One region of the Velazquezella soli genome, then DNA from elsewhere that is predicted to be linked to it. Evidence: predicted binding sites of a transcription regulator. Region 1 holds the regulator's gene; the other holds the start of a gene.

Region 1 (4,213 bases):
GATCTGCAGGATATCGATCGTATCCGCCACGAGAGCGCATTGCTCTTCAGTGTGAATGTCGGTCAGAACGGGAAAGCCGAATTCCGTCTTCAGATCGGCAAAGATCGCCATCGCGTTGTCCAAGCCGATGCCGCGCTTGCCGGAGATCGACGTGCGGTTGGCCTTGTCGAAGGAGGATTTGTAGACGAGGCCGATGCCGAGTTTCTTGCAGAGTTCGACAAGCGTGCCGGCGATCATGAAAGCATGATCACGGCTTTCCATCTGGCAGGGACCGGCAATCAGCGAGAGCTTTGCCGTGTTTGAGAAAACGACTTTCGAACTCCCCTCGCCCACGGACACTTCAGAATTGGCGGAGACTGTCATTTCACTATTCCTCGAAACCGAAAACCACACCTTGCCCCGGGGCTGCCGACACGATCACGCGGCCATCCCTGCGGATGAATGCGACGTCATTAGCAGCAAGGGTGATCTCTGTCACGGCGAGATCGGTGGTCTTGAAGATGATCCCGCGCGCAGCGAGGCGCGACGATAACAAGGGCTTCATCGAAGACCGGAACTCGTCGCTGAACGTGTCGTTGGATTGAATGCGGATGCCGGCATTGGCAGCTGCGATCCACAGACCGTCTTTCCCTTGCTCGGGTTGCGTCTCGAACACGGTTTCGAAAAGCGGCAGAAACTCCAGCGGGTCATCTGCAGAAAATACGATCTCTCGAAGGCCTGTAACGGCGTTTGCGTGCTCATCAAGACCACCGCGATCTGCCGGTAATGCGGCCATTCGCTGGCAGGAAAACAGCAAGATGTCATCGACCTCGGGGACTGCCGCGAACGCCAGACGGAATGAGACTTCGCTCTCCCCACCATCGGGCAACTGCATCGGGCGGGAGAATTGAAGCATCTCGCCCGCAGACATGTGCCCGTCCACAAAACGGATATGATCGGCCGCTGCATCCTGCGTCCCGACGACCACCGCCGATAGACCTTCCCTTTTCCGCTGGCCGCGGAAGCGGATGTCGCGATCGGTGAACACGTTGCCTCGTTTTGCCGCAAGCGAGGCTTGCCGACGGTTCACAATGGCCAGCGGCTCGAGATACGAGCCATCCGCGAAGAATATGCAGGCATTGGCTGTGCCGAAAGGGTGAACACCTTCAGGTGCCACAGTAAAGCCGAGAGCGGTCAACCTCCCCCGCGCTGACGCCAGATCTGCAACGGGCAGAACCAAATGATCGACTGACTTGTTACCCACTTACACCCCCAAAGTCTTATTCCGCAGAACATTGGCTATCGCGGGAAACTCGGCAAGTGCTGCGCACGAACTGAATACGTGATCGAACGCTGAAATGAGACTATTCTTGAGCAAAAATTTGGGGCTTGCGGAACACAGATAGAACATATAGCGTCCGTTCTGCATTTGTTTCCAATTCTGAGGGTCCCATCCATGCTGACACGCAAGCAACAGGAGTTACTTCTGTTCATCCACGAGCGGATGAAAGAATCAGGCGTGCCGCCGTCGTTTGACGAAATGAAGGACGCTCTCGACCTTGCATCGAAGTCCGGCATCCATAGGCTGATCACCGCGCTCGAGGAGCGTGGCTTTATTCGCCGTCTGCCGAACAGAGCACGCGCGCTCGAAGTGATCAAGCTGCCTGACGCCTATGTGGCGAACCTTCATCCGCGACGGGGTTTTTCTCCCAGTGTCATCGAGGGAAGCCTTGGCAAAACGCAACCGGTCGTCGCTCAGAAGCCGGCGCCGGTCATGGCGGACAATCCGTTCTCGACAAACATCCCGGTCATGGGTCGAATCGCTGCCGGCGTGCCGATCTCCGCGATCCAGAACAACACCCATGACATCGCCGTTCCGATCGAGATGCTGGGTTCCGGCGATCATTACGCGCTCGAAGTGAAGGGCGATTCGATGATCGATGCTGGCATCCTCGATGGCGATACCGTCATCATCAAGAATACCAGCACCGCAAGTCCAGGCGATATCATCGTTGCCCTGGTCGATGAGGAAGAAGCGACCCTGAAGCGGTTTCGCCGCAAGGGTGCCTCGATCGCACTGGAAGCGGCAAACCCCGCTTACGAGACCCGCATCTTCCCGCCCGACCGGGTGAAGGTCCAGGGCAAGCTTGTCGGCCTTATTCGCCGCTATCATTGAGAACGCTGTCATCCCGGAGATGCGCAGCAACAGCCTCCGGGATGCCAAAGTCGAATTGTCGCGTTTGCCAGTCATAGAACCGGTGGACGCTCCACGGACGGCTTGAGGTCTGTGCGCTGTCTCGCATCGCCGCCGTAATCTTGATGTCTGGCGCTGTCGCGTTCGGAATAATGGTGATTTCCAGTGCGCCAGTCCGGCGCAACGTCCGCCCGCTGAGAAGCAAGGCGCCGGAGCGGCAAGTATCGAAGCGTGCGCCGGGCGAGACGATGATCCGACCGAAATCGCAGGCAAGACCGGTGTATCGGTTGTCTTCGACAGTGACGATCCGGATGTCCTGAGCAGTCTGCACCGCGCACAGGATTTTCGGCAGACAGGCAAATCGTCCGGGCGTGAATGCTTGAAGAAAGCCCCTGACATATTCGATTTCCCGGCCCGTCAAATCCGGTCGCGAATGTGGTCTAGGGCGTTTGTCATCGCTTTTCGCAAGGCTGGCACCTCCCGCTGGTTCCGAAGAGGCAAGAACCGGCAAGGCGAGCGGTTGTTCTCCGGTCTCAAGCACCAGCGCTCGCCGCCATTGATCGAAGATAAATCCCGGCGGTCGGGTTCGATTGAGGGTGATCTTGTCGTCCTTGATCACGCCGACCGATGCGCCGTCTTCGGATATGACGATATCAGGCCTCGGCGCCGAGCCTGAGCGGACCGCAAAGACCAAAGCCACCGCCATGAACAGCGCGCCTTTCAGCCTCATCTGCGTGCGCAGCAGCGTCAGAAGCAGAAAGCCTGCCGTCGCCAGCGGCAGGAAAAGCGGGTTCTGCCGGCCGATGGCAATATCGCCGCCCCATGCGGCGACGATCTCGGCAATGCGAATGACGATCCGCAACCCCTCGCCCATGATGAACAGAAAGGGAGCATCCAGCCCGAACGGCATCAGCAACATGCCAACAAGCCCTGCCGGCATCACCACGAAGGAAATGATCGGCATGGCCGCGAGATTGGCCGCGACGCCGTAGGTGGTCAGATGGTGGAAATGCTCGATCGAATAGATCGACGTCGAAGTACTGCCGATCAGCGACGTCACCACGATCCCGGCAATGAAATGGAACGTCGCCGCGACACCCGTTATCCACCGGTTGCTACCTTTTGTATCCTCCTTACCTTTCGCGAAATATCGCGTCCAGAGGGCGAACCCTGCCACCAGTGCCGCGGTTGCCGCAAACGACATCTGGAAACTCGGACCCAAAATCTCCGACGGCGAGATGGCGAGGATAATGATTGCCGAAAGGGCGACGTTGCGAAGGCTGATGGAGGGTCGATCGACGAGCACGGCGACCAGCATCACCGCCATCATGATATAGGCCCGCTCGGCGGAAACCCCGAACCCGGAAATCAGGTAATAGGCGGTCGCCATGACAAGCGCACCGAACGCGGCAAACTTCTTGATCGGATAGGCCTGCGCAAAGCCTGGAAACAGCGACAGGACGGAGCGGACGCCGACGAAGAAGATACCGGCTGCCAGCGCCATGTTCAGGCCTGAGATCGCGACGATATGGGCCAGCCCGGACAGACGAAGCGCCTCGGTCGTCTCACGGGAAATTGCACGGCGCTCGTCGGTCACGATTGCGGCAGCAAAAGCGCCCGCATCCCCCTTGACCGTATCGCGGATGCGATTGCCGATTGCGCTGCGAAGCGCAAAAAGCCCTCGCTGCATGTCCGACCATAACCCGGGTTGGTCATCGATCGCCGGTTGTACGCTAGGCGCGCCGTAAAAGAAGCCAACGGCCCCGATTTGATCGAAGTAGGAGGAGAAGGCGAAATCGTTCAATCCGGGAAGCGCCGGGCCAGAGGGTGGCGACAGACGGGCACGGCCGGAAACGCGCTCTCCGATGTCTGCAGGTTCGTGTTGGCTTCTGGCAAGAAGCGACACCCGCTGCGGGGGACGAGCGAGCGTGGGCTCAGATGTCTGCTCGATCCTCACGATATAGCGCCAGCGGCGCTGTGCATCCGCTTCGCGTCGTTCGACAATCCCGCTGATGGTCGTCGTGACGGGCGAATCGAGCA
Region 2 (4,213 bases), 1.8 Mb from region 1:
ACCGCACCGCGCCAAATCTTAAAGACCGCGCTAAGCCGGGCCTCGCTCTGGTCCTCCGTCGTTGTAGCGAGTTCCGCGACGACGGTCGCGGGCGGAACGTCGACAACGGCCGTGGTCGCAGGCGCACGATTGCCTCCAATGGCTCTGCTCTGATAGGAGGCATCTTGCGTCTTGCTTGTTTGCTCGTCTGGTCGATCACTACTCACTCTGAGCGCGTCGGCCGACGCCGCAGCGTCAACCGCCGCCTCTCCGCTTGTCATAAGCTGGGCCGTTTCTTGGACTTCCCCAGCGGATATGGGCGGCACCGCTAGAAGCAGCGGTCCGACCGACAAGGGCACGACTGCCAATTGATCACGCACGATGCGGCGCGGCACGGGCAAGGTCGGCTCGTCGCCCTCAGGTGCATCGGCAACTATCTCAGTCCAGGGCTCGAAGATGCACTGTACCGTGCGGAATGGCAGGAAGTCCTCGGCGACGAGCACGCGTCGGGCAAGCGCGGCCTTGTCGCGATCGTCAATCAGAGTTGTGAGCCCACGGGCGAATAGAAAATAGTAGGTCGAGGCCGTAGGTGCCTTAATAAAGCTTACGCGCACTTCGCCGTCGCTCTCCTCCAGGGCAGAAATCGAAACAGCTTCTCCCAGAGCGTCGATTGCTTCGAAGTCGCCATAACCGCCATTGCGCCAAGCGGCGGCGGCGCCCGCAAGCTCGGCACGCAATGGCGCATCAGGCGTGCCGCGCACGTCCAAGCGATCGATGCGTTCGCTCAGGGATCCACCGCAAGCAGCTAGAGCGTCAGCGCAGGCGCGGACGCGTTTCGGCGTAGTCATCCTCAACCCTAATCCCGCCGGTTTCGATCACGATGCGCTCGCCGCCGCCTGCCAAGGCTTCGCGCCGGACGCGATCTTCAAACTGCCGGTCGTAAATAACTTCGATGCCCTCGTCAGTGACCATATGCTTGCGCCGTGGCCGCGGCACTGCGTCGCGGTCGAAATCGAACACCTCATTTTCGACCCGCGAATTGCGAAGCTCCTTATCGAAGGTAGTGCGCACAGGCGAGTCCTCCGGCAACGGCCCAAATACTGCCGCGAGGAACGGTTCTCGATTGCGGGGATCGAAGCCGGGCTGCGCCTGGACTGCCTCGTAAACGCGCCGGTTGAGCTGGCTCATCACAGCTGGCCCGAGCGTGCCAGCATGCTTACGGGCAGTCCTCTTCGCTATGTCGGAGAGCGTCGTGGTGAGTTGGTTGGCTTGGAACCGGCGCCGGGCGCCCAGGAAGCTAGAGAAATAGCGGGTGATCTTACTGGGCGCTACGCGATCGCGAACTGAAAGCTCGCCGCCCGCTCCGGTAAGACGGATGATTGCCGCCTTCTGCAACGCGTCAGGTGACCGGACGAAGGTGCTGGTCAGCGCGGCGATGAGCGCGCGGCGTAAATCATCCTCCTCCTCGATCGTGTAGGAAAGCACTTCCTCATGATCATATTTGATGATCGCGTAGAGGCGCTCGCCTCCAACGCTAAGGAGGAACATGAGGAAGACACCAACGCTCGCAGCGCCGGAATGCATTGTATTGAACAGGGTCGCAAGATCTTTGGTCTCCTGCGCGAAGCGGCCAGGCTCCTCCTCGATCCGAAGCAGCGACGCCAATACTGGCGACGCGGCGACGAAGTCGAACATGACACCAGAGGACGCCGTCCGGATGCGATCAACGAAGAAGTCAGCATGATCGCCGGGGTCGATTTCTTCGAGCAGCACGAGATTGTGATCCTCTGGTCCGACGACATGGAAAATCATGCGTTCGATGACGATGTCGTTGAGATTACCGGGCTCAATCATGCGGTCGCTCCCCCAAGCTATACCACCAGAGGTATATCAGACACACACACAGCAGCCAATACAGCAGGCTCATGTTCTTTATATGTTCCAAAAAGCTTCGTCAAGGAGAATTGGCGCCAGGCAACCCGTACTCTCAGAAGGATAAGCGGACCATCAGCCGTTCAGGCCGAGAACTTGAATGCAACGAAAGCAAAAATTGGCCGGCTGCAACAGGAGGCTTGATCTAGACGCTTTTCCTACGCGATCCATATTTATCCGATATGGAAACGTCAGAGTAACATGAACCAAGCCGAATTCTGGAAGTCACCTATGCTACCCTTTTCACTCACTAGTGTTCTCGCTACCGCTGCTGCTCCAGTCATTGCTAAGGTGTTAGCTTATGGTGGCGCTTCCACAGTTAAACCCAGCGGCGAAGTCACAGCAGTGCGTACGTTGACACTCGACGGATTTGATGGGATCGCCGCGGCTTGGTCGCCGATCCTTAAAGCTTTAGGCTATAGGATCGACCTTCGGGCAGTTTTTTGCCATTCGCGTCCACACGTTACTTTCGCACCGGTGCCACATCCCAATTACCTCGGCGGAACGACGCCACGACGGTGCGAACTGGCGGACCTATTGATCGTCATTGATCATGTTGATCCCGTTGCCAATGTAGACGAACGGCGCGCTGTGCTGGTTCAAGCGAAGATGCTCAAAGGTGGAATCATCAAACCTTTAGGCAAGGAGTGGGTCCAGCATGAGTTACTTGCTTGGCAACCCGTTTTTACGTTCATTGATAATCGTTACGACACGCGCAGCCGGGACTTCGGCGGGGTCCCAGGGATTGGGTCGCCCGTCTATACTGCCGAATACGGCGGTATAGACCTCACCAGCAGTCCTCCCAAATGGCGGCACGAAGTCGCGCAGAGAACCGCGCCCTGGTTCAAGTTCCCTATTCCACTCGCCGACTATATCGCCGGTATGGCGACAGGAAATGCTGCCTGCAGCCGAGAGGCAGTTAGGGGTGGTTCGGACGATTGGTCGTTCACCGTGGATGAGTTACTTCGGGTGACGGCGGCACGCCCTATGTCTAAGCATAGCAAACTCGCCCGCGGCAATGTCAATGTCATTGGGTTTATTCATGATACGCCTGAACTTGCAAGCGCAGACGATGGAGGCGGTGGCGACGATTCTGAGGTTGGCTCGCCAGATTGGCCTGAAGGTCCAATCAGCACCGTACACCTAACCTTTGGCTCCGCCGATGAGCGGCGGGAGTAGCAGGATAGCTGCTTTGGATTGTCAGGCAATCGGAGCATTGGCAGCTAGATCGGGTACTCGATGGCATCGATCAAGGCCTATCGTATCGCTGCGGAGCCGTTCGTCCGGTTAAGCTGACGCTGCTGCGCTAGTATCGAGCGCACGCGACGTTGTAGCGATGGGGTATACCCTGGCGTGCCATATCGACAGGTGACGGCGGCGCCGTAACATCTGGGTTGACGTACCCTATTTGCGACGAGTTAGTTTCAGGCCTAAAGTTGAAGGTTACACATGGCCCGCATTGGTTACGCTCGCGTCAGTACCATCGATCAGGATCTGCAGGTTCAACATGACCGCCTTCGCGCTGAAGGCTGCGAAATCATTCGTTCCGAGAAAATTTCCGGTGGTAGTCGCGAAGGCCGTACAGAACTAGCAACAATCATCGAGTTCCTTCGCGAAAGTGATGAGCTTGTTGTCACCCGGTTAGATAGGCTTGGCCGCGATACGCGCGATGTGCTCAACATCGTACACGACTGCCAGGAGCGGGGCGCATATGTCACTATCCTCGACCCCCACGTATCAACACGGGGCGAAATGGGACATGTGATTATTACCGTGCTCGGTATGGTCGCTCAGATGGAGCGTCGCTTCATAAAGGAACGACAGCGCGAAGGTATTGAGCGAGCTAAATGCTTGCAGGTCTACAAGGGCGGCAAGGCTCGCCTGGATCACATCCTTATCAAACGACTGCATTCGGAGGGTATGGGTGCTTCGGCAATATCCAAATTGGTAGGGTGCTCTCGTATGCAGGTCTATCGGGTCGTCGATTCGAGGAGCTCTTGAACCTGGCACCACTGAATTCGTAAATTGTGTAAGAACTGGACAAGAGGCCCGCCCTGCCCCGAGCCAAGGCGTATCGACATCCGATCATATTAATCCGCTGCCCACACTCGAGCAGCGAGTTCAAATTCCTCGCGTGAAGTCGCGCCGTTGAACTCGCAAAAACGATAAGAATTCTCCTCAAGCCTAGAGGACTTTGAACTTCCTTTCCCGCAGACAAGAGAGCAAGGCACGGTTGAACCTGCGCCCGTTATCGTATGAAACCCAGGGATCACTTACTAGCGAATGGCAACGGAGGCAGCCC

The links. The regulator LexA, encoded in region 1, represses DNA repair genes until DNA is damaged. The targets are predictions, from matches to a motif close to TGTTCNNNNTGTGTTCNG.
Region 2: AC0JZ8_RS06130 (nucleoid-associated protein) is a predicted target of LexA. The motif match lies at 1,906-1,923, and genes of this name have one in related genera.

The regions. Positions count from the first base shown of each region.
Region 1 covers NZ_CDRNXF010000004.1:2,323,196-2,327,408, forward strand. Annotated here, with positions in the region: gene kdsA (3-deoxy-8-phosphooctulonate synthase) at 1-363, opposite strand, end outside; gene AC0JZ8_RS14725 (VOC family protein) at 368-1,243, opposite strand; gene lexA (transcriptional repressor LexA) at 1,436-2,155, shown strand; gene AC0JZ8_RS14735 (ComEC/Rec2 family competence protein) at 2,136-4,213, opposite strand, start outside.
Region 2 covers NZ_CDRNXF010000004.1:514,909-519,121, reverse strand. Annotated here, with positions in the region: gene AC0JZ8_RS06135 (hypothetical protein) at 1-827, opposite strand, end outside; gene AC0JZ8_RS06130 (nucleoid-associated protein) at 793-1,833, opposite strand; gene AC0JZ8_RS06125 (hypothetical protein) at 2,113-3,090, shown strand; gene AC0JZ8_RS06120 (recombinase family protein) at 3,361-3,912, shown strand; gene AC0JZ8_RS06115 (type I restriction-modification system subunit M) at 4,181-4,213, opposite strand, start outside.